2 regions of the Benzoatithermus flavus genome follow, and region 2 is predicted to be linked to the other one. Evidence: riboswitches for the same ligand, from Rfam matches in the RefSeq annotation. Region 2 holds a riboswitch; the other holds the start of a gene.

Region 1 (15,917 bases), on a different contig from region 2:
GCCGCGAACCGGGCGACGGGCTCCGGCACCAGCGTCACGTCCATGGCATGGCCGCTGCGCCGGTAGTTGTATTCGACGAAGCCTGCACGCTGTTGCTCCTCGGTCAACGAGACGTTGCAGTCGAAGTTGAAGTCGCTACCGAGCGAGGACGCCCAGGGGAACGTCCATCCCATCCGCCGCTTATAGGCCTGCAGCTTTGCGAGCGGTGCCCGCGACACCGCCCAGAGCATGACGTCGTGGTTCGCCAGGTGGACGACGAAGCCGTCGAACCCGTCCGCGATCGCCGAGCAGGACGGACACCCTGCCGTGTAGCCGGGCCCGAACATGAAGTGATAGACGAGGAGTTGCGAGCGCCCTCGGAAGAGGTCCACCAGCAAGGCGCTCCCTTCATCGGTCTCGAATCGGTACTCCTTGTCGACTCGGACCCAGGGCAGCTCCTGACGCCGCCGCGCCAGCTCGTCGCTGCGCCGCGTCAGCTCCTTCTCCGCCTCGAGCAGCTCGAGCCGCGCCGCCAGCCACTCTTCATGTGTTCCGGTCCTGTGTCGCGTCATCGTTCTTCATCTCCCTTGGGTGTCCTTCGTCGTTCGCTCCATTCTCGCGACGACGTGCTGGTTGGCGGTCGTGAGACAGATTGGTATCGGGCATCGAACGGCGGGAGTGACAAGTGTGGCGGGATTCGGATGGACCCGCTGATCACGGCCGCGGCGCAGGCGCTCGCGGCGGGTGATCCCCTCGGCACCCTGAATCTGGTCGCCTTGCGCGACGACGCGCCGGCGCTGGCACTTCGCGGCATCGCGATGGCGCGGCTCGGCGATCTCGTTCGAGCAAAGGCTCTCGTGCGACGTGCGGCACGCGCCTTCGGTCCGAAAGAGGCCGTCGCCCGTGCCAGGTGCGTCGTCGCCGAGGCCGAGATCGCGCTCGTCTCGCGCGACCTGGGCTGGCCTGCAAAGGCGCTCGATGCAGCGCGGGTGACGCTCGAGGAGCATGACGACCGGGTGAACGCCACCCATGCACGGCATCTCGAGGTCCGGCACCTCCTTCTGATCGGGCGCCTCGACGAGGCCGAGCGTCGGCTCGCCGAGCTCGATCCTGGACCCTTCCCGCCCGCGTTGCGGGCCGCCCACGAGCTGGTCGTTGCCGGGATCGCGATGCGACACTTGCGGGCGAAGACGGCGCGCGCGGCGCTCGCTCGGGCCGAGCGCGCCGCGCGCCACGCAGGCATCCCGGCGCTGACGGCCGAGGTCGAGAGCGCATCCCTCGTCCTGAACACACCTGCGGCGCGCCTGATCGCGCGTGGCGAGGAGCGGCTTCTCCTGCTCGAAGAGGTCGAGGCGCTGCTGACGTCGGGGGCGCTCGTCGTGGATGCGTGCCGTCATGTCGTGCGCGATGCAGGCACGGCGGTCTCGCTCGCAAGACGTCCGGTTTTGTTCGCCCTCGCACGCGCGCTGGGCGAGGCGTGGCCCGCAGACGTGCCGAGGGGCACGCTCGTGGCGCGGGCATTCCGAGCGAAGCTCGCCGATGAATCGCATAGGGCACGGTTGCGGGTCGAGGTCGGGCGGCTTCGCACGATGCTGCGGACGCTGGCCGACGTGAGTGCGACGAAGCGGGGCTTTGCGCTGGCGCCGCGCCGCGCGCGCGAGGTCGTCGTACTGGCGCGGCCCGTCGAGGAGGAGCATGCGGCAGTGCTCGCCTTTCTCGCCGACGGTGAAGCATGGTCGAGCTCGGCCCTGGCGCTAGCACTCGGCACCAGCCAGCGCACCGTGCAGCGGGCGCTCGACTCGCTGGCGGCGGCAGGCAAGGTGCAGTCGTTCGGCCGTGGGCGAGCCCGTCGTTGGACGACCCTGCCCGTGGCGGGATTCACGACGGTCTTGTTGCTCCCTGCGCCGCTGCCGAGCGGCTAGGATGAAGGCATGACCGGATCCGTGGCCGAGATCATCCGCGAGTATGGACCCTTCCCGGGCGTCGACGCCGTGCACGGGGTCACGTACGACGGCCGGCACGTCTGGTTTGCGGCCGGAGACAGGCTGAACGCCTTCGATCCGGTGAGCGGGAAGACGCTGCGCTCGATCGCTGTCGCCGCCCGTGCCGGAACGGCCTTCGACGGCCGGTACCTGTTCCAGATCGCCGAGGATCGCATCCAGAAGATCGATCCAAAGACCGGCCGTGTGTTCGCCACGATTCCGGCACCCGGCGGTGCCTCGGGGCTCGCGTGGGCCGAAGGGACGCTCTGGGTGGGGCAGTATCGGGACCGGAAGATCCATCAGGTCGATCCCCGAACAGGGGCGATTCTCCGCACCATCGAGTCCAACCGCTTCGTCACCGGGGTTACCTGGATCGACGGCGATCTCTGGCACGGCACCTGGGAAGGTGACGCGAGCGAGCTGAGGCGGGTCGATCCGCGAACGGGCGAGGTCCTGGAAAGGCTCGAGATGCCGCCTGGAGCAGGCGTGTCGGGGCTCGAGTCCGACGGCGGCGATCGGTTCTTCTGCGGCGGCGGAAGCAGCGGGAAGGTGAGGGCCGTCCGCCGGCCCGGACGAGGTGCCGCGGCCGCCAGCGGCCCCGAGATCCCCACCCTCTCCACGAGCAGGTGATCGAAGCAGTCCTCGCGGGCGAGGTTCGCCGAAGCCTGGCGAAGAGCCGGGGCGACGAGGAGCGCCACCACCGAACGGCCGTGCTGCAGCCACACCCCGGCGCCAGGGGCATGCGGAAAGAGCCGGACACTGTCGACCGCGGCTTCGGGCACCGCCTCTCGGGCGGACCCGCCCGGATCTTCTCGAACGGGCACCAAGGCCGGCGGGTCACAGCCGGCAGCGTGCCGTGACGTCGAGCTGTGGCAGGGTGCCCGGGCGGAGCGCGTCGAGTAGCTGGCGCGTCGCCGCCTGATCGATGCAGCGCACCGTGACGACAAGCGGCGGCTCGCCCATGAGGGTCAGTTCGAGCGTGTGCTCGAAACCCTTCTCCTTCCTGGCGCGTGCCAGCACGAGGCGGTCGCGGTCGATCTGGAGGAAGGCCGTGCCCGGCTGGTCGGGCTGGAGTGTTTGCTGCAGCAGCAGCATGTCGGCGGCCCGGACCGGCGATGGCGCGGCCAGCGTGGCCGCGGCCACGACCGCGGCGAGGGGACGGGGGAGGGGGGCGGAACCACTCATCGATCCTGGCCTTCCCGGACAGGGCCTGCTCCTCCTTCTACGCATCCCGGCCGCTTCGGGCCAGATGCGGCTTGACAGGGAAGAGATGCTCTTTAATGTCTATCGAAGATATAGAGATTTAGGATGCTGTCGCAGAAAGCCAAGTACGCGCTCCGCGCGCTGATGATGCTCGCGGAGGCCGCACCCGAGGAGCTGGTGTTGGTGCAGGAGATCGCCGAACGCCAGAACGTGCCCAAGAAGTTCCTCGAGCTGATTCTGCTCGAGCTGAAGCGGCACGGCTTCGTCTTCAGCCAGCGCGGGCGCGGCGGCGGCTACTGCCTCGCCCGTCCGGCCGACACCATCACCTTCGGGCAGGTCATCCGGGCGATGGACGGACCGCTGGCGCCTCTGCCCTGCGCCAGCGTCACCGGCTATCGCCGCTGTGCCGACTGCGCCGACGAGCGCACCTGCACCATCCGCAAGGTGATGCGGCGCGTGCGCGACGCCATGGCGGACATCCTCGACAAGACCACGCTCGCCGATGTGCGCGGCGGCCGGGTCGACGAGGACCTGCTGGCGACGGTGGCCTGAGGCTGCCGTCAGGGCGAATTGTCTAGTAAATAGATAGAAAATATCAATGTTGATCGATCCGAGGAGGGAGAGAGGATGATCCGGTTCCATCGGCGCGCGATCCTCGCCGCCACCGCTATGGCGGCTCTGCTCCGCGCCCTGCCGGCAGCGGCGGCGACGACGCTGCTCAACGTCTCGTACGACCCGACGCGCGAGTTCTACCAGGAGTTCAACAAGGCGTTCGCTGCCTACTGGCAGAAGGAGAGCGGGGAGAGCGTCACCGTGCGCATGTCGCACGGCGGCTCGGGCAAGCAGGCGCGGGCCGTGATCGACGGGCTCGCGGCCGACGTGGTGACGCTGGCGCTCGCGGCCGACATCGACGCCATCGCCGAGAGAACCCAGAAGCTGCCCAAGGACTGGCAGGACCGGCTGCCGCACCGGAGCGTCCCCTACAGCTCGACCATCGTGTTCGTCGTCAGGAAGGGCAATCCCAAGGGCATCCACGACTGGGCCGACCTCGTGCGGCCCGACGTCAAGGTGATCACCCCCAACCCCAAGACTTCGGGCGGGGCGCGCTGGAACTACCTCGCCGCCTATGGCTGGGCACTCGACCAGAACGGCGGCGAGGCCAAGGCGAGACAGTACCTCGCGAGCCTCTATCGCAACGTCCCGGTGCTCGACACGGGTGCGCGCGGCTCGACCACGACCTTCGCCCAGCGGGGCCTGGGCGACGTACTGCTCTCCTGGGAGAACGAGGCCTTTTTGGTGCTCGAGGAGTTCGGCGCCGACCGGTTCGAGATCGTGGTGCCGAGCGAGAGCATCCGGGCCGAGCCGCCGGTGGCCGTCATCGACGGCAACGTCGAGGCCAAGGGGACGCGCAAGGTCGCCGAGGCCTATGTACGCTATCTCTACGCGCCGGAAGGCCAGAAGCTCGCCGCCCGGCACTTCTACCGGCCGAGCGAGCCGCAATACGCAGAGCCCGAGGATCTGGCCCGCTTCCCGAAGCTCGATCTGTTCGGCATCGAGCGTTTCGGCGGCTGGACCAAGGTGCAGGCCGAGCACTTCGCCGACGGCGGCGTGTTCGACCAGATCTACCGGTCGAGCCAGTGACCATGGCAGCCATCCCGGCAGGCCGCTTTCGCGAGCCCAGCGTCGTCCCGGGCTTCGGCATGGCGCTCGGCCTGACGCTCACCTATCTCGGCCTGATCGTGCTGGTTCCGCTCGCCGGCATGATCCTGAAGACGGCCGCCCTCGGCTGGGTCGATTTCTGGCGGATCGCGAGCGATCCCAGGACACTCGCGGCCCTGCGCCTCAGCTTCGGCGCTGCGATCCTGGCGGCCGGCATCAACCTCGTCATGGGCACGCTCGTGGCCTGGGTGCTGGTGCGCTACGACTTCCCGCTGAAGCGCGTCCTGGACGCGATCGTGGACCTGCCCTTCGCCCTGCCCACGGCTGTGGCCGGTATCGCGCTCACCTCGCTCTACGCCCCCAATGGCTGGATCGGGCAGTATCTCGACCCGCTCGGGATCAAGGTCGCGTTCACGCCCTTGGGTGTCATCGTAGCGCTGGTTTTTGTCGGCCTGCCCTTCGTCGTGCGGACGGTGCAGCCCGTGATCCAGGACCTCGAGCTCGACGTCGAGGAGGCGGCCGCGACGCTGGGTGCTACCCGCCTGCAGACCCTCCTGCGCGTCGTCCTGCCGGCACTCGGTCCCGCCATGCTGACCGGCGTGGCGCTGGCCTTCGCGCGCGCCGTCGGCGAGTACGGCTCGGTGATCTTCATCGCCGGCAACCTGCCTTACGTCTCCGAGATAGCACCCCTCCTCATCGTCATCCGGCTCGAGGAGTTCGACTACGCGGGTGCCAACGCCATCGGCAGCATCATGCTCGCGGTCAGCTTCGCGATGCTCCTCGTCATCAACCTGCTGCAGGCCTGGTCGCGCCGGCGCATGGCGGCCTGAAGCGAGAACCGACATGGCTACAGCGCTCACCGTCTCCTGGCGCCGGCCGACGAGCGAGGCCCGTCCGGCCCGGCTCCTCCTGATCGCCGTCGTGATCGTGTGGCTCGGCCTGTTCCTGGTCCTGCCGCTCGCATCCGTGTTCGTGGAGGCGCTGCGCCAGGGTGTCGGCGCCTATCTCGCCGCGGTGGTCGAGCCCGATGCCCTGGCGGCGATCCGGCTCACGCTTCTCGTCGCCGCGATCGCGGTGCCCGCGAATCTCGTCTTCGGCTTATGCGCCGCCTGGGCGATCGCCAAGTTCGAGTTCAGGGGCAAGAGTCTCCTGATCACGCTGATCGACCTGCCCTTCTCGGTGAGCCCGGTGATCTCGGGCCTGATCTACATGCTCCTGTTCGGGGCGCAAGGCTGGCTCGGCCCCTGGCTCGAGGCGCACGGCATCGCGATCGCCTTCGCCGTCCCCGGCATCGTGCTCGCGACCATCTTCGTGACCTTCCCGTTCGTCGCCCGCGAGCTGATCCCGCTCATGACCGAGCAGGGCACGGAGGACGAGGAGGCGGCGCTCTCCTTGGGCGCCTCCGGCTGGCAGACCTTCTGGCGGGTGACCCTGCCCAACGTGAAGTGGGGCCTGCTCTACGGCGTGCTCTTGTGCAACGCCCGCGCCATGGGCGAGTTCGGCGCGGTCTCGGTGGTCTCGGGCCACATCCGCGGCCTGACCAACACCATGCCGCTGCACGTCGAGATCCTCTACAACGAGTACGATTTCGTCGGTGCGTTCGCCGTGGCCTCGCTCTTAGCACTCCTGGCACTGGTGACGCTCGTCCTGAAGTCCGCCCTGGAATGGCGCTACGGTGCGGAGATCGCCGCCGCCCGCCGCCACTGAGCTTCCCCTGGAGACCGTTCCCATGAGCATCGAGGTCGAGAATCTGGTGAAGCGCTTCGACGGCTTCACGGCCCTGGACGGGGTCTCGCTCGAGATCCGCGAGGGCGAGCTCGTGGCGTTGCTGGGTCCTTCCGGCTCGGGCAAGACGACGCTCTTGCGCATCATCGCCGGGCTCGAGTTTCCGGACACAGGTGCCATCCTGATGGACGGGATCGATGCCAGCACCCGGCACGTGGGTGCGAGGAACGTCGGCTTCGTCTTCCAGCATTATGCCCTGTTCCGCCACATGACCGTGTTCGAGAACGTGGCGTTCGGCCTGCGGGTCAAGCCGCGCCGGCTCCGCCCGGCCGAGGCCGAGATCCGGGCACGGGTCGACCGCCTGCTCGATCTGGTCCAGCTCGAGGGCATGGCGAAGCGTTACCCGTCGCAGCTCTCGGGCGGGCAGCGCCAGCGCGTGGCGCTCGCCAGGGCGCTCGCGATCGAGCCGCGCGTGCTCCTGCTCGACGAGCCGTTCGGTGCGCTGGATGCCAAGGTCAGGAAGGACCTGCGGCGTTGGCTGCGGCGGCTGCACGACGAGATGGGGCTGACCTCGGTGTTCGTGACCCACGACCAGGAGGAGGCCCTGGAGCTCGCCGACCGGGTGGTGGTGATGAGCCAGGGCCGGATCGAGCAGGTGGGGACACCCGAAGAGATCTACGACCGGCCGGCGACGCCGTTCGTCTACGAGTTCCTGGGCCACGTGAACCGGCTGCCGTGCACGGTGGCGCGCGGGCGCGCGCGGGTCTGGCACCAGGAGTTCGGGCTCGAGGAGACGGCACCGGTCGAGCAGATCGGGCGCGGGCTGGCCTATGTGCGGCCCGAGGACATCGAGATCGCGGTCCGTGCCCCCGGCGAGGAGGGGACGCGCGCCCGCGTGCTGCATCTGAGCCTCTTGGGCCCGATCGTGCGGGTCGAGCTCGCGGTGCCGGGGCTCGCCGACCCCGTCGAGGCCGAGATACCGCGCGCCCGGCAGCGCGAGCTCGACCTGCGCGTCGGTCAGGAGGTGCTGGTGCGCGCCCGCGCGGCCAAGGTCTTCACCGAAGCCGCCTGACCGGGCGCTGCGACGCCCGCGACCACAACGATCGAGGAGGCAAGGGATGCACCCTGACGGATGCCGCATCGCGGTGATCGGGGCAGGCTTCAGTGGCGTCATGACCGCCATCCACCTGCTCTGGCGCTGCAAGCCCGGCGAGCGGGTCTACCTCGTCGAGCGCTCGGGCCGGGTCGGGCCCGGCCTCGCCTACAGCACCGGCCACCAGCGCCATCTCGTCAATGTCCGGGCGGAGAACATGAGCGCCTTCGCCGACGAGCCCGGCCATTTCGCCCATTGGCTCGACCGGCTCGAGCCGGCCGGGCACGCCGACGCCGGCGAGCGGACCATCGCCGGCACGTTCGTGCGGCGCTCCATCTACGGGCGCTACATCCAAGACCTCCTGCGCGAGGCGATCGCGCGTCAGGACGGCGCCGACAATCTCTATCTCGTGGCCGATCAGGCGACGGCGCTGCGCCCGGCCGGCAGCCGCCTGCAGCTCGAGACCGCGAGCGGACGCTGCTACCCGATCGATGCGGCGGTGCTCGCGACCGGCAACTACGCGCCCGTCCGTCCGGCCCTGCCGGGCTACGTCGCCGATCCCTGGAGCGAGGCGGCGACCGCCCCGCTCGAGCCGGGCCTACCCGTGGTCCTGCTGGGCACGGCCCTCACCATGGCCGATGTCTGCCTCACCCTCGTCGACAAAGGCTTCGCCGGCCCGATCCACGCCATCTCGCGGCGCGGGCTGCTGCCGCAGGCGCACGCGCCGTCGAGCCCATGGCCCGATCTCCGGCTCTGCGCCGACGATCGCCGTTCGCTCCTGACCCTGTTCCGAGCGGTCCGCCGCGAGGTGCGTCGGGCGGCCGGGCAGAGCGTGGGCTGGCGGGCCGTGGTCGATGCGCTCCGGCCGCACGTGCAGACGCTCTGGGCCGAGATGACGACTGCCGATCAGGCGCGCTTCCTGCGCCACGTTCGCCCCTATTGGGACGTGCACCGGCACCGCATGGCTCCGCCCGTGGCGGCCACGCTCGCCATGCTGCGCGCGGCCGCCATGCTCGAGGTCCATGCCGGCAGGATCACCTCGATCGCTCCGGCGGGCGATGTCCTGCGCGTGCGCTGGCGGCCGCGTGGCGAGGTCGGCGAGCAGCAGCTTCTGGCCCAGCGGGTGATCGACTGCACGGGGCTCGCGGGCGACTACACCAGAATCGACGATCCCCTGGTCCAGCAGCTCCTGGCCGACGGGCTGGTGCGGCCGGCGGCTCTGGCGCTGGGCCTCGACTGCACGACCTACGGTGCGATGATCGATGCCCGCGGCGAGCCTTCGCGGCAGTTGTTCGGCGTAGGCCCGGTCACGCGCGGTGCTCTGTTCGAGATCACCGCCGTGCCGGAGATCCGAGCCCAGGCCGAGCAGGTCGCGGCCAACGTGCTGACGCTGGCACGGAGCCGGTTCGCGGCGGCGGCCTGAAGCGCCGAGCCTCGGTCGACGAGGGCGTCGCCGTTCGCGATGTTCGGGGCGGCTTGACGTGATCTCCCACATCGCGGACGTTGCCGGCCGACGGTTCCTCGTGCCGAGGATGAAAAGGGAATCCGGTCCAACCACGAGGCCCTACGAGCCGGGCCGATGGCGAAGCCGGAGCTGCCCCCGCAACTGTAGGCGGGAAGTCGAGGCCAATCCCCGATGCCACTGGGTCGGCTCGACCCGGGAAGGCCGGCCAAGACGACGACCCGCGAGCCAGGAGACCTGCCGTCGCCCACAGCTAACCGATGGGACGGGGTGTCCCGTATCAGGGGGAAATCCAAGATGCAGCGTCGTCTCGCTCTGGCGCTGGCCGCATGCTCGGCCCTAGCGTCCGCCGTGGTCGGCGGCGGCGGAGCCGCCGCGGCCGATCTCGACCATCTCGTGTTCGTGCCGAACAAGGATTCGGCCGATGTGGCGCTGATCGACACCCGGACCGATGAAGTGGTGACGAAGGTGGCGGTCGGCACGACGCCGCACCAGGTCGCGGTCTCGAAGGTGCTCAACCTGCTCGTCGCTACAAATTCGGGCTCGGACACGATCAGCGTCGTCGACCTCGACCGCCCCGGACAGGCGACGACCATCGCGCTCGGGCACGTGCCCGAGCACATGGAGCTCGATCCCTCGGGCCGGCTGCTCGCCGTCGCCAACATCGAGGCGGGCTCGGTCTCGCTGGTCGATCTCGAGCGCCGGCTGGAGACGGCGCGGATCGAAGGCTTCCACGCCCCGCACAACCTGACCTTCGCCGCGAACGGCAAGCTGCTCTACGTCGCGAACCTCGGGGCCGACACGGTGAGCGTGGTCGACGTCGCGACCGCTCGGATCGTGAACGAGATCGGGCTCGCCGAGCCGCGGCAGGTCGCGAGCACCACCGCAGACGTCGACTTCCAGGGCGTGGTCAACGTGACCCCGACCCCGGACGGCCGTCTCGGCTTTGCCGCCTACGGCAGCGGCGACGGGCTCGCGGTGATCGATCTCGAGACGCAGGACGTCGTGAAGCGCCTCACGCTCGGCTCGACTCCCTGGCGTGCCTACGCCACCGGCGACGGCCGGCGCATGATCGTCCCCAACAACGGTGACGCCACGGTCTCGATCGTCGACACGGCGACGCTCGCCGAGGTGGCGCGGGTCGCGGGTGCTGCCGAGATGACCGGCGTCAACACCGGCTGGTTCGAGACGACCGCCTTCGTGCTCAGCCGTGGCGAGCGCAAGGCCGTCATCCTCGACCTCGAGCGGAACGACCGCGCCGGCGAGATCGCCCTGCCGGGCACGCCCGAGACCGGTGTCACCACGCCCGACGGCACGAAGCTCTACGTTGCGCTCAGCGATGCCGATGCCGTCGCCGTGATCGACACGCGCGCGCGTCGCCTGCTCAAGGTGATCGACGGCGTCGGCCACGGGCCATGGGGTGCTCACATGATGGGAGCGGCCAACTACTGCCATTGAGGTGCATCGCCGCCGGGCTGCTTCTTGATGCCGCAGGGTTGATGTTCATCAGAGGTTTCACAACCAAAAATGGTTAGAAAGGTGGCAGGCTGCGGCGGCCTGCCCACCTGCCGACCTGGGCTGCGGCCGATAAGGTGGCTTCTGGCCACCCGGGCCCATGACGGGCGAGCCTGCGCCAAAACGGCACGAAGGAAGAAGCTGATGATACGAAAGCCCTGGCTTGGCGGACTTTTGCTGGCTCTCTTGGTGACGGCACCGGTTCGGGCCGAGAGCTACCGTCTGGGCGATCTCGAGATCCGGGACGCCTGGGCTCGTGCATCGGCCCCGATGCAGAAGAACGGTGCCGCCTACCTCACCATCGTCAATCACGGCGGCCAGTCCGACCGGCTAGTGGCGGTCGAGGGCGACGTGGCCGGGGCGGCCGAGCTCCACGCCAGCACCGTCGACGCGCAGGGCGTCGCGACGATGCACCCGGTCGACGGCATCGAGGTGCCGGCCGGCGGAGAAGTCGTGCTGCGGCCCGGCGAGCTGCACATCATGCTGATGGACCTGCGCCGGCCCCTGGCGAAGGGCGCTTCCTTTCCGCTGCAGGTTCGTTTCGAGAGGGCCGGGACGGTTGCCGTCCAGATCGAGGTTCGGGCCGCACGCGACATGCCCGCCGGCGGACATGGCGCGGATGGGGCGCAGGGTCACAAGGCCCACTGAAGCAGGACCGGTCCGTAGCACCGGACGACCCACGTGGCCCCCTACCGCGGTCGGCAACTGCTGCTGGCGCTGGGCCCACTGCTCCTGCTGGGCCTGGTCGCCGTCTGCCTGGCGCTGTGGCTGGCACCGCGCGATCCCGAGCCGGCCACCGGCATGGCGATCACCACCGTACCGCTCCGGCTGGTCGACGGCCCTGGTGACCAGGCGAGGAAAGAACCCGCTTCGACCGCCTGGCGCTGATCCGCTGCGGCCGCATCCGGCTCATGGGCAGGATGCGGACGGACGCCCGCGGCAGCGGCGCCGGCGTCGTCCTTCGATGCCGGGCGATGTCGGGCTCAGCCGCCGGCACGGCGCCGGCGACGACCCTCGCCGGCTGCGCCACCCGTCACTTCCTTGGGAGCCGGCAAGGGCACCACGGCGGCGAGGTTGGGATAGGGAGCGGTCTTGTGCGGGATCGCCATCGCCGCCACGAAATGCTCCTGGAAGCGTGGCTCGATCGCGGTCTCGATCTTCTCGATCCGCTCCACCACGTCCTCGATCTCGGCGCGGGCCTTGCGGTTGAGAAGGGCGATCCTGGCGCCCGTGCCGGCGGCATTGCCGGCCGAGCTCACCTTCTCCAGCGGGCAGTCCGGGATCATGCCGAGCACCATGGCATGGACCGGATCGATGTGGCTGCCGAAGGCGCCGGCCAGCGTCACGCGGTCGACCTTGTCGATGCCGAGCTTGTCCATGAGCAGGCGCGCTCCGGCGTAGAGGGCCGCTTTGGCGAGCTGGATGGCGCGGATGTCGTTCTGGCCGATGACGATCTCGGGCTCGCCCGCGTGCAGGAGATAGCTGAACGTCCGGCCTTCCGCGCGGATGCGCGGGGTACGGGCGACGAGGTTGCCGTCGATGACGCCGTCCTGGGTCAGGATGCCGGCGAGGTACATCTCGGCGATGACCTCGATGATGCCGGAGCCGCAGATGCCGGTGACCCCGGTCTTGCGCGTGGCTGCCGCGAAGCCCGGCTCGTCCGACCAGAGATCGCAGCCGATCACCTTGAAGCGCGGCTCGAGCGTCTCCCTGTCGATCCGCACCCGCTCGATCGCACCCGGTGCGGCGCGCTGGCCGTGGCCGATCTGCGCTCCCTCGAAGGCGGGGCCGGTCGGCGAGGAGCAGGCGAGGAGCCGGTCCTTGTTGCCGAGCACGATCTCGGCGTTGGTGCCGACGTCGACGACGAGCGTGATCTCGTCGTTGAGATAAGGTGTCTCGGACAGCACCACACCCGCGCAGTCGGCGCCGACATGGCCGGCGATGCAGGGCAGCACGTAGACGCGCGCACCCGGATTGACCGCCGCAAGGTCGAGCTCGCGCGCCAGGATCTCGATGGCGCTGTCGGTCGCGAGCGCGAACGGAGCGCCGCCCAGCTCGACGGGGTCGATGCCGAGCAGGAGGTGGTGCATGATCGGGTTGCCGACCAGCACGAGCTCGAGCACGTCGTGCGGGTCGATCTTGGCCTCGGCGCAGAGCTCGGCGGCGAGTGCGTCGAGGGCGCCGCGGACGGCGGCGGTCATCTCGGCGTCGCCGCCCGGATTCATCATCGAGTACGACACCCGCGACATCAGATCCTCGCCGAAGCGGATCTGCGGGTTCATCATGCCCGAGGAGGCCAGCACCTCGCCCGTGCCCATGTCGCACAAATGCGCCGCGATCGTGGTCGAGCCGATGTCGATGGCGATGCCGTAGAGCCGGTCGTGGAAGCCGGGCCAGGTCGCGACGATGCGGCTCTCCTTGTGGACGGCGACCGTGAGCCGCCAGCCGCCCGCTCGCAGATGCTTCTGCAGCATCTGCAGGGGCTCGAGATCGATCGTGAGCCCCTTCAGCCCCCACTGGCGCTCGAGCGCCTCCTGCACCCGCTCGAAGTCGCCGCGCTGCCGGTGCATGTCCGGCTCCTCGACCTCGATGTAATGCAGGCGGGTGAGGGTATCGAGCTCGATCGCCCGCACCTCGGCGCGCTTCCTGACGACCTGCCGGTGGACCTGGCTCTCGGGCGGCACGTCGACGACGACGTCGCCCTGCACCGTCGCCTGGCAGGAGAGGCGCCGGCCGGACGCCAGCCCCTTCTTGCCGCGATAGCGCTCCTCGGTGGCCGAGAATGCGCTGACGTGCGCGGCCGTGCTGGTGATGCCGTGCTTCGCGAAGCTGCCCTCACCGATCGTCACCTGGCAGCGGCCGCAGATCGCCCGCCCGCCGCACACGCTGTCGATGTCGACGCCGAGCTGCCGGGCAGCCTGGAGCAAGGGCGTGCCGAGCGGGAACCGGCCACGCTTGCCGGAAGGGGTGAAGACGACGAGGGCATCCTGCATCAGGCGGTGGCCTCGCGCCGACGCCGCCGCTCGCCCCGCTCGGCGCGCGCACCGGCAGCGGCCGCCGCGGCCGAGCCCTCGGGGGCCGGCTCGCGGAAGCGGGTGAGCCAGCGGCGGCAGTGCTCGTCCTTGCCCAGCATCACGTCGGCCCCCATGACCGCCTGCATCTCCTCGAGATGCAGGGGGTTCATGATCGCCGAGGTCATGCCGGCGAGGCAGGCCATGGAGAGGAAGGCGGCGTTGAGCCCGTGCCGGTTTGGCAGGCCGAAGCTGACGTTGGAGGCGCCGCAGGTCGTGTTGACCTTGAGCTCCTCGCGCAGGCGCCGGATCAGCCGGAAGGCGGCCGTGCCGGCGTTGCCGAGCGCACCGATCGGCATGACGAGCGGATCGACCACGATGTCGCAGGGCTTGATGCCGTGATCCTGGGCGCGGTGGACGATCTTCTTCGCCACCTCGAAGCGCACGTCCGGGTCTTCCGAGATCCCGGTCTCGTCGTTCGAGATCGCGACCACGGCACAGTCGTACTTCTTGATGAGCGGCAGCACGGACTCGAGCCGCTCCTCCTCGCCCGTCACCGAGTTCACGAGCGGACGGCCCTTGTAGACGGCAAGGCCGGCCTCGAGCGCCGCCACGATCGAGCTGTCGATCGAGAGCGGAACGTCGGTCAGGGACTGAACGAGCTGGATGGTCTTCGCCAGGATCGCGGGCTCGTCGGCCAAGGGGATGCCGGCGTTGACGTCCAGCATGTGCGCCCCGGCCTCGACCTGGGCGATCGTATCCTTCTCGACCGTCGAGAAGTCGCCGGCCGCCATTTCGGCCGCGAGCTTCTTCCTGCCCGTCGGGTTGATCCGCTCGCCGATGATGCAGAATGGCCTCTCGAAGCCGATGACGACCGTCTTCGTCGCCGAGCTCACCACGGTCTCGGTCACGTCGCAGCACTCCCTTCATGCAGTCGCGCGCGCACGCGCCCGCTCCGTCCTTCCAACACCCCCGAGGCCTTGATGATCTCGGAGACGTACTCCTCCTGGCGGTAGGCCATGACGTGCACGCCGTGCACGCCCTTGATCTCCCGCACCCGCTGGATCAGCTCGATGCACAGGCGCTTGCCCTCGGCCTTCTGGTCCTTGGGAGCGCCTGCCTTCTCGATCCGCTCGATCACCTCGTCCGGGATGTGGACCCCGGGCACGGCGGAGCGCATCCAGCGCGCGGTCTTGGCGGAGGCGAGCGGGCCCACGCCCACGAGAATGAAGCACTTCTCGTGCAGGCCCATATCGCGCACGCGCGCCATGAACCGCTCGAGAAGCGGCACGTCGTAGCAGTACTGGGTCTGGACGAACTGGGCGCCCGCCGCGACCTTCTTCGCGAAGTGGATCGGCCGGTAGTCGTAGGGTGGTGCAAACGGGTTGACGGCGGCACCCAGGAACACCTGCGGCGGCGAGGTCAGCTTTCTTCCCGAGAGGAACCTGCCCTCGTCGCGCATGGTGCGGATCGTCTTCAGGAGCGAGATGCTGTCGAGGTCGAAGACCGGCTTCGCCTCGGGCTGGTCGCCGCACTGCACCCCGTCGCCGGTGAGGCAGAGGATGTTCTGTACCCCCATGGCCGCCGCACCCAGGACATCGCCCTGGATCGCGATCCGGTTCTTGTCGCGACAGGCGATCTGCATCACGGGCGCGTAGCCGGCGCGCGTGAGCAGCGCGCAGATGCCGACGCTCGACATGTGGACGTGGGCGCCGGACGCATCGACGGCGTTGATCGCGTCGCAGACCTCGGAGAGCACGACGGCCCGATCGAAGACGTCGCGCGGGTCGGCCGAATCGGGCGGGTTGAGCTCGGAGGTGACGGCGAAGCGGCCGGCGCGCAGCACGCGCTCGAGCCGGCCGCGCGAGGAATGGCCCGGGAGCGGCGGCAACGGGTCGCCGGGATCGACGAGGCGGCGGTCGTCTTGAGCGATCATGCGGCCTCGCCGGTCTTCTCGTGCTCGCGCACGATCCTGAGCCAGGCCGAGCTACCGCGCTTGCGGTTGTCCACCGGCGGCTGGAGCACCGTGATCCGGTCGCCCCCTTCCATGCGGCGCGAGCCCTCCCAGGCCTGCACCCAGACACAGCGCATCTCGGGCTTGACCTCGCAGTGGCCGTTGGGGCGGACTCCGCCGCAGGGGCCGTTGCGCATCTGCTTCGGGCAGTTCATCGGGCACGACATGCCGGTCGAGCTCAGGATGCACTGGCCGCACATCTGGCAGTCGAACAGGAAGCCCTTGACGTTGCGCTCGACCACGGCGACCGGCTTCTCCAGCCGGTCGTAGCCGA
Region 2 (15,917 bases):
CCCGACGACGAGGCCGCCCTTGCGGGCCGTCGTCGCGGGCGCCGGCTCGGCGGAGGCCGAGAGAGTGTAGAAGCTCGTGGGCCGCGTGGTGCCGGCGCAGGCCGAAAGCACAAGTGCCAGGCCTGCCGCCAAGGATAGCCACGAGCGCCGCTGCAGCATCATCATCGCGCCGCCGTCCCCGCCTTGCCGCGGATCAGCGCCTCGGGGTGGCGCTCGAGATAGTCCGAGAAGACCCGGATCGAGCGCGCCGCACGCGTCAGCTCCTGCATCGCGTCCTCGACATTGTTGGTGAACACCGAGTTCGGCCCCAGCGTCCGCTGCAACGAGCTCATCGTCGTCTCCGCCTGGCGGAGGGTCGCGGCGGCGGCATCGGCCGAAGCCTTCAGGCTCGCCAGCACCGGTCCGCCCTCGCGGTCGATGCGGGCGATGGTCTCCTTGAGCTGCGCCATCGACGCGCTCAGGGACTGCATCGCCTGCTTGACGTCCGGCGAGTCGACCACCTGCTCGAGCCTCTTGGCAGTGCTGGTCAGGCTCGCCACGAGCTGGTCGAGCGGCAGGCTCGCGAGCTTGTTCAGGATCTGGGTGAGCGAAGCCTGCAAAGCTTCCAGCGTGTTGGGCACGGAGGGAATCACCGGCACCGTGCCGCTGGTGTCGAGCCCGGCAGGTGGCGCATCGGGTACGAAGACCAGATCGACGAACAGCTCGCCGGTCAGGATGTTGCCGGTCGCGAGCTGGGCGCGCAGGCCCTGCTGCACCAGACGCGACATCAGCCCGAAGTTCTCGGGCTCGGGTAGGATCGTGGTGCCGTACTCGGCGAGGCGTTGCGGCTCGAGTTCGAGCAGCACCGGGATGCGGATACGCTGCGTCGCCTCGTCGTACTCGAGCCGGACCTCGGTCACCTGGCCCAGCTTCAGGCCGCGAAACTCGACCGAAGCGCCGGGATGCAGCCCGCGGACCGAGCCGTCGAAGTAGACCAGGAACGGCACCTTCTCGGTGAAGGCCGCCTGGCTCGCGGCGCTCTGGCTCGCGAAGAGCTGGAAGCGCGTGCCGGCCTCGGCGACCGCCGTAGGCACGGCCGCCGGCGGCGTCTCGAACTCGATGCCGCCGATGAGCAGGGACTGCAGCGAGGCGACGTCGAGGCTGACACCCTGCGAGTTCGTGGTGAGGCTGAACCCGCTCGCGTTCCAAAAGCGCGTGTTGGTGCGCACGAGGTCGTCGTAAGGGGCCCTGATGAACACGGTGACGTCGATGCCGTGCTCCTGCGCCAGCTCATAGCCCAGCACCTGGCCGACCTCGACGCCGCGATAAGTGACCGGCGCGCCCCGGCTCACCGAGCCCAGCGTGTCGGCGGTCAGCACGAAGCGGCGGCCCGGCACGCTCGAGCGGATCGGCGGCGGCTCCTCGAGGCCGGTGAACTGCCGGGCGGGATCGCCGTCACCGGGCTCGACCTCGATATAAGCGCCCGAGAGGAGCGTACCGAGCCCCGACACGCCGCCGACGCCGATGCGCGGCCGGACGATCCAGAACCTGGTGCCGGTGCGCAAGTACGGGGCGGCACCCGGCACCATGCTGGCCGTGACCGTGATGTGCTGCAGATCGGGGCCGATCGACACGGTCTCGACCGTGCCGACGTCGACGTCGCGATACTTCACCTTGGTCTTGCCGGCCTCGAGACCTTCGGCGGTCTCGAAGGTGATGGTGACGGTGGGGCCCTGGCTCATCCAGCTCTGCCAGGCGAGAAAGCCGGCCACGAGCGCTGCCACGAGCGGGATGATCCAGACCAGCGAGATGCCGCGACGCCGCCTGACCCTGGCCTCGGGCGGCGTGGGCAGGGGCTCAGGCTCGGAGCGCGCGGCCGTGGTCGCTTCGTTCATCGATCGCATCCCAGATCAGCCGCGGGTCGAAGGACATCGAGGCGAGCATGGTGACGATGACCACGGCGCAGAACGCGATGGCGCCGGGGCCGGGCACGATGGTGGCGATGTTGCCGAGGCTCACGAGCGCGGTGAGGATCGCGATCATGAACACGTCGACCATCGACCAGCGCCCCACCCCCTCGATGATCCGATAGATGAGCGTGCGGTCGCGCGGGCGCCAGGTGGAGCCGCGCTGGACCGTGATCAGGAGCCAGGCGAGACCCAGGAGCTTCAGGACCGGCACGGTGATGCTGGCGAAGAAGACGAGCAGCGCTACCGGCCACATGCCGACCGCGAGCAGCGTCATGATGCCGGAGAGGATGGTGTCGGGCTCGCCGTGGCCGAACGAGACCACGGTCATCACCGGATAGAGGTTGGCCGGGAGGTAGAGGATCGCAGCCGTGAGCACGAGTGCCCAGGTGCGCGTGATGCTGTCGACCTTGCGCTTGTGAAGTGGGGCCGTGCAGCGCGGACAGGCGAGGTCGTGCGCGTGCGCCGGAACGCGCACGAGCTGGTCGCACTCGTGGCAGCTCACGAGCTCCGTGCCGGGGCGGTGGTGCAGCACCTCCGGTCCTGCCTGTGGAGCGAGGCGCCGCCAGACCGCATGCGCCTCGAGCGCGGCGTCGCCCGCCGCCATCAGGATGATCGCGGCGACGAAAGCATAGAGCGCATAGCCCAGGTGGATGGTGGCGAGATCCGAGAGCTTCACGTAGGCGACGATCACGCCCAGAAGATAGACCTCCATCATCGACCAGGGATGGAGCTTGTCGATCCAGCGGAAGGCGGCGGAGAGTCCTTTGGGCCGCACGCCGAGCTGCAGTGGCAGGAGAACGTAGAGCATGCCGGTGATCTTGAGGAGCGGCATCACCGTCCCGGTGAGGAGGACCACCAGCGCCACCGGCCACATGCCCTCCCGGTAGAGAGCCCGAGCGCCGTCGAGGATCGTGGTCGCTGTGGCGTTGCCCTCGAGCGACATAGTCATGAACGGGAAGGCATTGGCGACGACGAAGAGGAGCAGCGCTCCGAGATAGAGGGCGAGCGTCTTCTCGATCGAGCGCTCGATCCGGCGGCAGATCGGGGTGCCGCAGGCGGTGCAGGTGGCGATGGTGCGGTGCGTCATCGGCGGCAGGCGGTGCACGAGTCCGCACGCATGGCATGCGATCATCTCCTCCTGCTCCGACGGGGAGGGCAGGGCTGGGACGCGAGCGAGCGTGGCCGACAGCATCGGGCGATCCGGTTCCGACGGTTCGAGGAAGGTTCTGGCAAAGTTCGCCTCCTCGGTCCATCGATGTCCGAGAAGAACGAAGCGTCATCATCGAATCTTCATCGCGTGCGTGGCGCTGGCGCTGCAGCATTGCAGTGCGTGCATCGTGGCAGGGATCACCCGCGCGTGCTAAGCGCCCGGCCATGGCCGCTATCCTTCCTACCTCCAGCAGCGATGTACCGCCCGCAGCGGCGCCAGCACCCCGGACCTGGCTCCTGATCGGCGACAAGCTCGGCGACAACGCGCAGGCGAAGACGCTGGCCGACGCGCTAGGCTGGCCTTACGAGGTGCGGCGGGTGCTGCCCAAGCCCGAGTGGGTCCTGGGCAAGCCCGCCTTCGCGCCGACCCTGGACCACCTCGATCTCGCGCGCTCGGACCGGCTCGAGCCGCCCTGGCCCGATCTCGTCGTCACCATCGGCCGCCGGCCGTCCATGGCCGCCTTGTGGGTGCAGGACCGGAGCGGCGGACGCACGCGGATCGTCCTGGTCGGGCCGCCCAAGCGCTGGCCCGAGCGGTTCGCCCTGATCGTGGCACCCGGCCAGTTCAGGATCCCGCCGCGCGACAATCTCGTCCAGCTCGATCTGCCTCTTATGCGCGCGGACCCCGCTAGAGTGGCGGCGGCGGGCGAGGCTTGGCGGGAGCGGCTGGCGGACCTGCAGCGGCCGCTCACGGCCGTCCTCGTCGGCGGCGAGACCAAGCCCTATCGCTTCGACGCCGAGGCGGCAAGCGACCTCCTGTGCGAGCTCGAGCGGCTCCGGGCGCGGGACGGTGGCTCGCTCTACCTCACGACCAGCCGGCGGACGCGGCCCGAGGTCGTGGCGGCGCTCGAGGCCGGGCTGCCGGAAGGAGCGCGCTTCTATCGCTGGTCGGCGGAGACGGGGAGCGCGAATCCTTATCTCGGGCTCCTCGCCCATGCCGACCGGTTCGTCGTCACGGGCGACAGCGTCTCGATGATGGTGGAGGTGGCGAGCCTCGGCAAGCCGCTCGCGATCTTCGAGCTGCCGCTCGCCCGCGGTTTCGGGCGGCGGATGCGCGTAGCGCTGGCCGAACTCGCGGGCGGCGGGGGCGGGCCTCTCGGCCGGCTGACCCGATCCCTTCTGCACCGCTTCGACAGCGCAGGCTACGTGCGGGACCTGGGCGAGATCCATCGCCTGCTGATCCGGCGCGGCCTCGCCGTGCGGCTGGGCGAACCGTTCCGTCCGGCCGAAGGACCGCTCGCCGACGAGCTGGCCCCGGTCGTGGCCCGGATCCGCGGGCTGTTCGGGTAAGAGCGGTTCAGGCTCATCGGGCGCGCCAGGGCCGGCCGGTTCGTCTTTCTGGTCTTCATCTTCCGGGAACGAGCAGGAAAGATCCTCATCAGACCCATCGGCGCCCGGTACATGCATGCAGCCGAGGTCGGGTCTTATGAAAAGGAAAATCCCGGTCTGCAGAACCGATGGGGAAACCGAACCGTTTCGTGGAGACGGCGGACCTGGCGGAATACGACCTGTCCCAGTTCAAGCCCGTGCATTTCGAGCTGCGGCGCGAGGACAAGGCCGTGAGCCTCGGGTTGCCCGCCGTCCTGCTCGACGAGGTGAAGCGGATCGCGGCGCAGCAGGGCATCCCCTACCAGCGCTTCATGCGGCAGGCGATCGAGCGGGTCGTGACGACGCAGCCGCCGGCACGCGAGCGCCGGACAGCCGAGGGCTAACCGCACCGGCCCTCGACGGGTGCTTCTTGACAGGGGTGGCCGCCTTACCACATGCGGCCGGTGAATCGTGGCCACCGTCGTCGGTGCCGCGGCGGCGCCGGGTCGGGCGTGCGGCCGGTCGCGTTGCACCCGCCGGCTCCGGCCGGTATAGGGCGGTCTGGTCTTCCGACCGCGCAAGCAGCTTGGATCGACGATGCTCCATTTTCTCTGGAAGCGGATCTACCGCGAGGTGATCCTCCTCTTCGCCTTCTTCCTGCCGGCGGAACGCAAGCGCAGGCTCGAGCGCTGGCTGCGCGGCAAGGAGGAGTTCAGGAAGCTCGAGCTCGCCGACGTCGTGGTCGTCTCGTTCGGCAAGAGCGGCCGGACCTGGCTGCGCGTGCTGCTTTCGCGCTTCTTCCAGCTCCGCTTCGGCCTCAGGCCCTCGGCCTTCATCGGTTTCGACAACCTGAACCGCCGCGACAAGGGGATCCCGCGGGTCTTCTTCACCCACGACAACTATCTGCGGGACTATACCGGCAATCTCGACAGCAAGCGGGACTTCTACGGCAAGAAGGTGATCCTCCTCGTGCGCCAGCCCGAGGACGTGGCCGTCTCGCAGTATCACCAGTGGAAGTTCCGGATGCGGCCGCGCAAGAAGGGGCTCAACCAGTACCCCGAGCACGGCAAGGACGTGCCGATCTTCGAGTTCGCGATGGACGAGAACGCGGGCCTGCCCAAGGTGATCGAGTTCATGAACGGCTGGGCCAGGGAGCTTCCGAACCTGAAGCAGCTCCTGATCGTGCGCTACGAGGATCTGCGGCACGACACGGCAGGCCAGCTCCGCCGCGTGCTCGAGTTCATGGGCCAGACCCCGACCGACGCCGAGCTTCAGGACTGCGTCCAGTTCGCGAGTGTGGAGAACATGCGCAAGCTCGAGGAGAAGCGGGTGTTCTGGCTCGCGGGCTCGCGCATGAAGCCCGGCGACAGGTCGAACCCGGACAGCTTCAAGGTCCGGCGCGCCAAGGTCGGCGGCTACAGGGACTATTTCGACGAGGCGCAGATAAGGGCGCTCGACGCCATGGTCGAGGAGCGGCTCCTGCCCGGCTTCGGCTATCTCGCGTCCGAGAAGCCTCCGGTTCCGACCGCCGCCTCGGCCTGAGCCGCCGATGTTCGCATTCTCCACCTTGTGCTAGAAGAGCGCCGCCCGCCCTTGAGCGGCACCCCACGGAGATTGTCCGTCATGAAGCCTTGCGTCTTCATCCACACGAACCACAAGCAGTATATCGGCGCCGTGGTCTCGATGCACTCGATGCGCCGCAACTCGAAGCATGCCGACAAGTTCGATGTGAAGCTCATCGAGCTCAAGGATCACATGGACATCTTCGGCAAGTACGAGGGCCGCGAGTACAACCGTGACAACGATACCCGCACCTGGCTGAACGAGGACCTGCAGTCGTTCACGCCGCTGCGCTTCATGCCGCCCGAGCTCATGGGCTACGAGGGCCGGGCGGTCGTGGTCGATCCCGACGTGTTCGCGGTGGGCGACGTGTGGGAACTGCTCGCGCGCGACATGCAGGGCAAGGCCATCATGTGCCGCACGCGCGGCAACCCGCCGCACTTCGCCTCCTCGGTGATGCTGCTCGATTGCGCGAAGCTGAAGCACTGGAAAGTGGCCGAGGACTTCGACAAGCTGTTCCGGCGCGAGCGCGAATACAAGACGTGGATGAACCTCGGCTACGAGGACCCGAGCACGATCGGCCTGATCGAGCCCGAGTGGAACGACTTCGACAAGCTGACGTCGAGGACGAAGATGATCCACAACACACGGCGGCGGACCCAACCCTGGAAGTCGGGCCTGCCGGTGGACTTCGTTCCGGCCGAGAACGATCCGCGCAATCCGTTGATGCTGCTCTCGCGTCTGCGCCGCAAGCTGTTCGGCGAGTACGCGTTCTTGGGCTCCTACAAGGAGCATCCGGACGAGCGGCAGACCCAGCTCTTCTTCGCCTATGTCAAGGAGTGCCTCGAAAACGGGCTCCTCACCGAGGAGATCGTGAAGGAGCACATGGCGGCGAACCACGTGCGCCACGACGCGTTCGAGGTGATCAAGCGCACCCCGCCCGTGGAGCAGGTCCTCGCCAGGGCGGCCTGAGCCCGAGCCGGAAGCAGGGGCCGGATCGGAGCGCCCCGGCGATGTCGCCGGGGCATCCGTCTTTTCAGGCGGCGGGGCCGACGCCGAGCCGGTCGTAACCTTTCCAGCGATAGATCAGCGCCGAGACGATCCAAGCGCCGACGAACACACCGATCACGACGAAGCCCGCATTGGCGAGGTCGTCGTGCAGGGTCATGATCGTATCCCAGAAGGCGCCGTCGAGGCCCAGCTTCTCGCCGATCAGGGCGAGCGCCCCGATGCCGCCGATCAGGAGCGCCACCACGACCGAGATCGCGGTGATGGTCAGGTTGTACCAGAGCTTCCGGACCGGGTTGACGAAAGCCCAGCCGTAAGCACCCACCATCAGCACGCTGTCCAGCGTATCGACCAGCGCCATCCCGGCCGTGAACAGGGCCGGGAAGACCAGGGTGGAGGTGAGGGGCATGCCCTGCGCCGCCTGGGCGGCCGAGATGGCGAGGAGGCCGATCTCGGTCGCGGTGTCGAAGCCGAGGCCGAACAGGAAGCCCAAGGGGTACATGTGCCAGCTCCGGGTCACGACCCGGAGCACGGGCCGGAACATCCGGGCCAGCACGCCGCCGGCCGCGAGCGGATCGAGGTCGCCCGCATCGAGCGCACGGCCGTGACGCACCCGGCGGAAGGCGGTCCAGGCACCTCTGAGGATCAGCAGGTTGGCGATGCCGATCGCGAGCAGGAACAGGGCCGAGACGCTGGTGCCGATCAGCCCGCCCAAGCTCTTGAACCAGTCGAGCTGGCTCTGGAGCAGGCTCGCCGCGAGCGCGATGCCGGCGGCCGCCAGGAAGACCACGGTCGAGTGGCCGAGCGCGAAGAAGAAGCCGACGGTGAGCGGCCGCTTGCCCTCCTGCATCAGCTTGCGGACCACGTTGTCGATGGCGGCGATGTGGTCGGCGTCCACCGCGTGGCGCAGGCCCAACGCATAGGCGAGCAGGGCCGTGCCGAGGAGCGCCGGGTAGCCGGCGAATGCGATCCAGGTCCAGATCCAGGCGGCGATGTTGGCGCCGACGAGGCCCGCGAAGATCAGGGCCGTCTTCACGCGTAGCCCCGCGGCACGGTCGTCGAAGAGGCGGACAACGGCAACATTCATGGGCCCTCGCTCCAGGGTCGTGCCGACGCAAGAAGCAAGGGCTCGAGGCGACTGCCCCGGCATCCACCGCCGACACACCCCGTCCGGCGGCTTCCCGCATCGACGTTGACGATGGCCGGTCTCCTGGCTCGCGGCTCGGACGCCGAGCGCCGCCTTCCCGAAGGCCGAAGAGCCCGGTGGCATCATGGCGCTCGCCTCGCCGCCTACAGTTGCGGGGGCAGCCGCGGCTTTCGACCGCGTTCCCGTTTCACCTCGCAAGGCACCATCGCGCGCGAAACGATCCAGGAGACCGGCCCGGAAGTCAATCCCGAGCGGCATCGAGGGAGCGTGTGAGCGGATTCTCGCCTGCAGGCCAGGCACCGCGCGCGATCACGCGCTCGCCGTCGAACACGAGCCAGCCGTCGCGCCGGTAGTGCGGCAGAGGGCGCAGGAGGGCTCGGAGCGCTCCGACATCGTTCGCCTCGACCACGAGGACGGGTGCTCCGCCCGCACGCCGCGCGGCCCATACCCTCGCGCTGCCGCGTCCCGCGATCTCGGGCGGAGCCGGAGACAGGCCGGCTGCGGCGAGCTTCGCCGCGACGGCGGGAGCCACGCCCACCACGAGCACCGGCGCGTCCTCGAGCCGCTTCGGATCGGCCACGAGGCCGGCGTCGGTGGGCAGGTCGAGGAGACGTCGGGCGAGTTCCTCTGCCAGACCCGTCATCGCCGTGTCCGGGACAGCGGTGAGCACCACCGTCCGGCCGCTCAGCGTGACGTCGCGCAAGATCGGCGGCGCCTCGCCAGGGGACAGCCGGCGGAACAGGTCGTGCTCCGGGTCGACGGCGAGCCGGTGCGGGCGGCTCGGGAGATCGAGCGTGAGCACAGCCTCGGCGCTCTCCAGTGTCACCGTCCGGCGGACGGAGCCCTGATCGGTGTCGATCACGACCGGAACGGCGAGCGCGTAAGGCGGCTCGGCCTGCCGGAGCACGAGATCGACCGCCCAGCCGCCATCCTTCCGGCGCGGCCGTGCCTCGCCGAGCTCGAGGCGGGGAGCACCGGTACGCTCGAGCCATTGCGCGAAGAAGCGATCGAGCGGCGCATCGGCGACGGCCGCGAAGCTGCGTTCCAGATCGGCCCAGGCGGCGCGCCGGCCGCGCTCCGCCGCGTAGAAGCTCCGGACCGCGCGACCGAAGCCCTCTTCGCCCAGAAGTCGGCGCAGCATGTGGAACACGAACGCGGCCTTGCCGTAGCCCACGATCTGGGATGCATCGTGCTCCTTCGCGACGAACGCGCGGAGCGGGATGTCCCGCTCGGACGGCAGTGCCGCATAGTCCATGAGCCAGGCGAGGCGCATGGCCCGTGCCTTCTCGGGGCTCTCCTGCTCGGCCAGCGCGTGGTCGGCCATGTAGGTGGTGAGCCCTTCGGCCCAGTTGCCCGCCGCGTAAGCCACACCCACCGCGTTGCCCCACCAGCCGTGCAGGAGCTCGTGCGCAAGGGACGTGGTCTGCATGAAAGGAAGCGGCAGGATGCGCTGCGAGACGTAGGCGAGGCCGGGAAAGCCCAGTCCCACCGGCAAAGGCCCGGCGACGACGGCGAAGCCCGCGTAAGGATAAGGTCCGATCCGCGCCTCGAGCATCTCGAGATAGGAGGCGGCGTTGGCGAGGTAGAGGTCGGCGAGCCCGGCCGCCTCGGGCGGGAAGTAGGTGCGCAAGGCAACGGCTCCCGCCCGGCGCTCGCGGATGATGTGGACGCCCACGAAGGCGGACGGTCCTTCGCCCGCCGGCTCCGCCTCGAACCGGGCGCGATAATGCCCGTCCGCCGTGCTCTCCGCGACGAGACGCCCCGTGGCGACGGCGGCATAGGGCTGCGGCACGTCGAGCGTGAGATCGAAAGGTGCCGCGGGCGCGCCTTCGACCTCGGGCAGCCAGGCGCTGCCGGCAGGAAGAAAGCCGCCCGCAGGCCCGAGAAGGGGCAGCTCCGCCGTGGGCTCGCCGGGAAGGCTTCCGCCATAGCGCACCTTCAAGACCTGCCCGGAAACAGCCGATGTCGTCGGGCGCCATGCGCCATCGGCCAGATCCAGCGTCACCGGCCTGCCGTCGAGCGAGGCCTCGCGCACGGCGAGCCCCGGCGCCAGCCGGAAGACGATCTCGCCGGCCGCCGGTCCGAGCGCGAGCCACGCTTCGGCCTCGATCCTGCCCGTCTCCGGCTGGAAGCGGACCTCGGCCCGGTTCGACGCCGCCACGGGCGAGGCCAGGACGGCCAGGAGAAAGCCGAGCGCCGCCGCGCGTTTCATCGATCGGCCTCCGCTGCGGGCGGGAACTTCGCCACGGCCTCGATGCTGCGTCCGTCGCGCCGGACGACGAGCGGCAGCCAGGTGCCGGGCGCCACGCTGCGCACGATCTCGACGAGGTCGCTCGCGGCCCGGATCGGGGTGCCCGCAGCCTGAACGAAGACATCTCCCCGGAGAAGCCCGCTCGCGGCGGCGACGCTGCCGGGCAGCACCTCGGCGGCGCTCACCGCGTCGCCGTTCGCCTCGAGCCGCACACCGAGCCGCGGCCGCGGGGCTTCGGCTGCGGGCACGGCAGCGACGACGAAGACCGCGTCGGCCTCGTCCGGGGCGAGCTCCTCGCAGCCTTCGGTCAGATCCTGCGGCAGGAGGACGGCCGTATCGCCGACGCCGAGATCCTCGAGCTGGTGCGGCACGCCATGACGCTGGCGCGCGTGCTCGCTGCCGACGATCCCGACCGCGAGCGGCGCGCCGTTCCGCCCGTGTGCCCGCGCCAGTCCTTCGGCCATCGCCCGGTCCCAGGTGAGCTGTGCGTCGACGAAGCGGCGGAACGCGGGATCGTTCCGCGGATCCGTCGGCGCCGCACCGCCGGCCTCGCGCGCGTGCTGCGCGAAGCTGCGGGCGAGCCGGGCGAGATAGGCCGTGGACGGCTGGACGGGATCGCCGAGGCCATGGCGCTCGGCGCGCGGGATCGCGGCCCAGCCCTCCCGGCCCACCCGGCTGACGAAGGCCCGATCCACGTTGAGCGCCGCCATCGGGATGCGGTGGAGGCGGGCCAGCTCGAACAAAGGCAGGTAGAGCGCCGGATCGAAGCCCCAGTTCCGCTTCCAGTCCACCTGGACAAGGAAGTCTTGCGGACCGAGCTCGCCCTTCACCCAGCGATCGAGCACGGGCTGCACCTCGGCCGGGAACGCCTCGAAACCGATCACCAGGTCGGGCCGCCTCGCGAGGAGGCCCGCCAACACCGAGAGCTGCCAGCGATGATGCTCGGGATTGTCGTGCGTTTCGCCGAGCAGCACGACGCTGCGCGCGGCCGCTTCCGCCAGCACCGCATCGTGCGGCCGCGTGGCGCCCGTCGCCGGATCGAGCCACGTTCCGGCCGTACAGGCGGCCGCTCCGTTTCGGGCGGACGCCGCTCCGGCCGGGGCCGCGAGCACCAGACCGACGAGGCCGAGCAGCACGGCCGGAAGCATCCACGACATGAGCCCACCCTCTCGATGCTGCTGGCGTGGTACGAAGCCACGAACGCTTCGGATCGGGATCCGTGCCGCCGAGCCCGGCAGGAGGCCCGAGCCGGTCGTCCTGTCAGCCGCCGGTCGCCTCGCCCTTGGTCCGGCGCCAGGCCTCGAACGCGCGCCGGCTCTCGGGAGTCGCCGGGTAGAGGCCCGGCAGGCGGCGACCCTGCCGCACCTGCTCCTCGACGAAGTCCTCGTATTCGGTCATGGTCACCGCCTCCTCGGCGACCTCGTTCGCGAGACGAGCCGGGATGACGACGACTCCCTCACCGTCGCCGACCACGATGTCGCCGGGATAGACCGGAACGTCGCCGCAGCCGATCGGCACCTGGAGATCGCACGCATGGTGCAGGATCGGCCCGGTCGGCGCCGAGGGCCTGGCGTGGTAGGCGGGAAAGCCCAGCTTCGCGATCGCGGGCGTGTCGCGAAAGCCGCCGTCGGTGACGGCGCCCGCGACACCTCTCACCATGAGACGGGTCAGGAGGATGTCGCCGGCCGAGGCGGCGCGGGCATCCTTACGGCTGTCGATGACCAGCACGTGGCCGGGCGGGCAGGTCTCGATCGCCTTCCGCTGCGGATGCTCGGGATCGGCATAGGCGTCGAGGACGTCGATGTCCTCGCGCGCCGGGATGTAGCGCAGCGTGAACGCCTCGCCCACCATGCGCGGACCGTCCGGGCTGATCGGGTGCACGCCCTGGATGAAGGCGTTCCTGAAGCCCCGCTTGAACAGGCAGGTGGTGAGCGTCGCCACGCTCACCCGCTTCAGGCGCTCCCGATTCTCGGCGGTCAGCGTCATGACATCCTCCCTCGGGCCTCAGGCCGACCACAGATTCTTGAGCATCCGGGGCTCGAACAGCCAGATCCAGTTCTCGCTCAGGAGCTTGTCACCCTGCTTGAGGAAGACCCGCATGTCGACGGGATCCTCGCCGTCGACGGTAAGGTCGAAGAACAAGCGCCAATGGCCGGGCACGTTGTCGGGCACGGCCTCCATGAGGACCAGCGAGGTCGTGCCGCGCGAGACCCAGATCACGGGCTCGGGCAGGACGCCGAACGGCAGCTCGCCGAGCTTGCCGCCCAGGAACTCGACCTGGAACTTGTAGACCCCGCGCGGCCGCGGCTTGCCGGGCTGGCCGCCGCGGCCCATGCGGGTCGCGGAGACGTGGGCGAGCTGGTCCCAGGGGAAGTAGGGCTGCTTGTCGACCCAGTGCAGCTTGTAGCTGTAGGCGAGCGCGTCGCCGGCCTTGGTCGGCCGCTCGGACAGCCAGTAGGCGCCGATATTGTCGTGGATCTCGTCGTCGGTCGGGATCTCGACGAGCTGGACCATGCCCTTGCCCCAGTCGCCGATGGGCTCGACCCAGGTCGAGGGGCGGCGGTCGTAGCCCACCCCGTCGAGATAGTGGTCGAAGTTGCGGTCGCGCTGGATCAGACCGTAGCCCTTGGGGTTGTTGTCGAGGTAGCTCGTGTGGAAGATGCGGGTCGGGTTGTTGAGCGGGCGCCAGAGCCGCTCGCCGGCGCCGTTCCAGATCGCGAGCCCGTCGGAATCGTGCACCTCGGGGCGCCAGTCGGCGATCTTCTCGCGGCCGTACTCGCCGTACCAGAACATGGAGGTGAGGGGGGCGATGCCCAGCCGCTCGATGTCCTTGCGCAGGAAAAGGTGCTTCTCGATCTCCATCAAGACACTCCGGGTGCGGTAGAGCTTGAAGCGGTAGGCACCGCAGATGCTCGGACCATCCAGGAGCGAGTGGAGGATGACGGGATCGCCCTCGTTGACGGCGGGGCTGATCCAGTGCGCGACGAAGTCGGGGAACTCCTCGGGCGTGCCGCTCGCGACGTTGAGAGCGACGCCGCGCGCCGACATGCCGACCTGGCCGAGCTCGCCGATGGCGCGGAAGTAGGAGGCGCCGAGGAAGGTGGCCCAGGGCTCGCGCTTTTGCCAGTCGCCCTCGAGTCTGCTCTCGTGGAACCACACGCCCGCGAAGCCGTTGGCGTCGGGCGGCAGCTCGCGCGCCGGGCTGTCCGGTCGGATCGTGAAGTATTCCGGCCGATAGCGGATCTCGCGCGCTTCGCCGCCCTCCACGGCGTACATCCGCACCGACTTCGGGAAGAAGCCGCCCAGGAACTGGAACGTCGCCGGGTAGATCCCGGGGCCGTCGCCGAAGAGTGCGTATTCCGGCTTGAAACGGAGCTTGCCGTGTGCGTCGTAGTCGATGCGCTGCACCACCTCGGGTGCCGGACGCGGCGGGGGAACATACTCCTTGGCGGCCATCCGGCGCGCCCGGTCGATCAGAAGCTCGAAGCTGAACGGCTCGGCCGGGCCGAAGTCGAGGCTCGGATCGGCGGCAAGAGCGGCTCGATGGAGCATGGGCAGGAACGGCAGGGACCCGATCGTACCGGCGGCCGACTGCAGGACAGCACGGCGACGCACGGGCTTGATGAGCGGCATGTTGTTCTCCGCAGAGGATCGACAGGACGGGTTGAAGCCGCAGGCGGACGAGAGCGGCGCTGGACATCCCGCAGGCGTGGTGTCCGATCAAGGCTCCGTTCTGTCAAGGCGACGTGCCGAAGCGTGCGGACGAGCCCGTGGCGGCTCGCGGTCTCGTGCCCGGCATGGACGTGATCGGCAAAAGGCCGTGGCCGACGGATCGATCGCCGATCCATGCGGTCGTCCACCCGCGACCACGTAGACGATCCGCTTCCGGTCGATCAAGGCTGCAGACCGGGCGGGCATGGCCGAGTCTTGCCAGGGACGCGGCATCGGCTCACAAGTCTCGTGACCGGAGACTTTAGGAGAGGTGGCGATGCCGTGGACGATCGACGATCTCGATACCCCGGCCGTGCTCGTCGACCTCGACAAGGCCGAGGACAATCTCGCGCGCGCCCAGGCCCACGCCGACGCGCACGGGCTGAAGCTGCGGCCGCACATCAAGACCCATAAGGTTTCCTATCTCGCGCGCCGGCAGATCGAGCTGGGTGCCGTGGGCATCACCTGCCAGAAGCTGGGCGAGGCCGAGGTGATGGCCGACAACGGCCTCGACGACATTCTCCTCACCTTCAACCTGCTAGGTGCCGCCAAGATGCGGCGGCTCGTGGAGCTGGCGCGCCGGATACGGCTCGCCGTGACGGCCGACAACGCGGTGGTGGCGGGCGAGCTGGCCGAGGCCATGCAGGCAGCCGGACTCGTCCTGCCGGTGCTGGTCGAGTGCGACACCGGCGGCGAGCGCTGCGGCGTGCAGACACCCGAGGAGGCGGTCGAGCTCGCCAAGGTGATCGACGGGCTGCAGGGGCTGCGCTTCGAAGGCCTCATGACCTATCCGGCCAAGGGGCGCACGGCCGAGACGAACACTTGGCTCGAGGCGGCGATCGCGGCGCTGGCGCGCGCCGGGCTCGAGCCCGCGGTGGTCAGCACCGGCGGCACTCCCGACCTCTATCGGGCGCAGGAGGTGCGGTGCGCCACCGAGCACCGGCCCGGCACCTACGTCTACGGCGACCGCTACCAGGCGGGGCTGGGCGTGGGCACGCTCGAGGACTGCGCGCTTCGCATCCTCGCCACCGTGGTCTCGCGTCCCACCGACGGGCGGGCGATCCTGGACGCGGGCTCGAAGACGCTCTCCTCGGACACGCTGGGCCTCGACGGGTTCGGCCACATCGTCGAGTACCCGCAGCTCGTGCTCGCGAAGCTCAGCGAGGAGCACGGGCACGTCGACTGCAGCGCCAGCAACGCGCGCCCGCGCATCGGCGAGCGGGTCACCATCGTTCCGAACCACGCCTGCGCCGTCAGCAACCTGCACGATGTCGTCTACGGCGTGCGCGGCGACCGGGTGGAGCGCGCTTTCCGGGTCGAGGCGCGCGGCCGGGTGCAGTAACTAAGTACTTCTACGCAGGCGACAGCGGCCCGATAACGCGCTTGATTTGCCGGCAAAGGCCGCTAAGCTTCGTTAAAACGATTTACGGGAGGTCGCCTTGGCCGAGAGGCCGTCCCTCAGCCGCAACGGTTCCAAGATGCTGCGCCGGCCTACGATCCGCGACGTGGCGCAGGCTGCCGCCGTGTCGCCGGGGACGGTGTCGAACGTGCTCACCGGGCGGCGCAACGTCGATCCCGCGATCCGGGAGCGTGTGCTCGGGGCGGTCGAGGCCCTGGGCTATCGGCCGGACGTCGCGGCGTCGAGCCTGCGCAGCACCGAGCGGAACGTGGTGGGCGCCGTCGTGCCCGAGCTCACCAACCCGTTCTTCGCCTGCCTCGTCGACCGGCTGGAGCGCGAGGCGCGCGCGGCTGGCAAGCGGCTCCTGGTCGGGGC

What was found. Region 2 has a riboswitch for cobalamin ahead of U1T56_RS10260 (HoxN/HupN/NixA family nickel/cobalt transporter). Riboswitches for the same ligand answer to the same signal wherever they lie in the genome.
Region 1: linked by a shared signal. The riboswitch ahead of U1T56_RS15180 (YncE family protein) and the one ahead of U1T56_RS10260 (HoxN/HupN/NixA family nickel/cobalt transporter) in region 2 are both predicted to bind cobalamin.

Annotation. Positions count from the first base shown of each region.
Region 1 covers NZ_JBBLZC010000015.1:27,955-43,871, reverse strand. The annotation lists gene U1T56_RS15230 (DUF899 domain-containing protein) at 1-551, opposite strand, end outside; gene U1T56_RS15225 (helix-turn-helix domain-containing protein) at 681-1,901, shown strand; gene U1T56_RS15220 (Vgb family protein) at 1,911-2,591, shown strand; gene U1T56_RS15215 (hypothetical protein) at 2,799-3,146, opposite strand; gene U1T56_RS15210 (RrF2 family transcriptional regulator) at 3,270-3,716, shown strand; gene U1T56_RS15205 (sulfate ABC transporter substrate-binding protein) at 3,792-4,805, shown strand; gene cysT (sulfate ABC transporter permease subunit CysT) at 4,808-5,653, shown strand; gene cysW (sulfate ABC transporter permease subunit CysW) at 5,667-6,530, shown strand; gene U1T56_RS15190 (sulfate/molybdate ABC transporter ATP-binding protein) at 6,553-7,620, shown strand; gene U1T56_RS15185 (FAD/NAD(P)-binding protein) at 7,667-9,064, shown strand; cobalamin riboswitch at 9,139-9,362, shown strand; gene U1T56_RS15180 (YncE family protein) at 9,401-10,561, shown strand; gene U1T56_RS15175 (copper chaperone PCu(A)C) at 10,763-11,266, shown strand; gene U1T56_RS15170 (hypothetical protein) at 11,300-11,506, shown strand; gene U1T56_RS15165 (ASKHA domain-containing protein) at 11,602-13,611, opposite strand; gene U1T56_RS15160 (methyltetrahydrofolate cobalamin methyltransferase) at 13,611-14,540, opposite strand; gene U1T56_RS15155 (methylenetetrahydrofolate reductase) at 14,537-15,565, opposite strand; gene U1T56_RS15150 (methylenetetrahydrofolate reductase C-terminal domain-containing protein) at 15,562-15,917, opposite strand, start outside.
Region 2 covers NZ_JBBLZC010000008.1:128,345-144,261, reverse strand. The annotation lists gene U1T56_RS10295 (PqiC family protein) at 1-165, opposite strand, end outside; gene U1T56_RS10290 (PqiB family protein) at 162-1,874, opposite strand; gene U1T56_RS10285 (paraquat-inducible protein A) at 1,837-3,141, opposite strand; gene U1T56_RS10280 (mitochondrial fission ELM1 family protein) at 3,324-4,448, shown strand; gene U1T56_RS10275 (CopG family antitoxin) at 4,637-4,870, shown strand; gene U1T56_RS10270 (sulfotransferase domain-containing protein) at 5,064-6,008, shown strand; gene U1T56_RS10265 (hypothetical protein) at 6,090-6,998, shown strand; gene U1T56_RS10260 (HoxN/HupN/NixA family nickel/cobalt transporter) at 7,063-8,121, opposite strand; cobalamin riboswitch at 8,218-8,403, opposite strand; gene U1T56_RS10255 (M1 family metallopeptidase) at 8,423-10,393, opposite strand; gene U1T56_RS10250 (ChaN family lipoprotein) at 10,390-11,589, opposite strand; gene U1T56_RS10245 (ribonuclease activity regulator RraA) at 11,693-12,418, opposite strand; gene U1T56_RS10240 (OpgD/OpgG family glucan biosynthesis protein) at 12,437-14,065, opposite strand; gene U1T56_RS10235 (D-TA family PLP-dependent enzyme) at 14,421-15,485, shown strand; gene U1T56_RS10230 (LacI family DNA-binding transcriptional regulator) at 15,583-15,917, shown strand, end outside.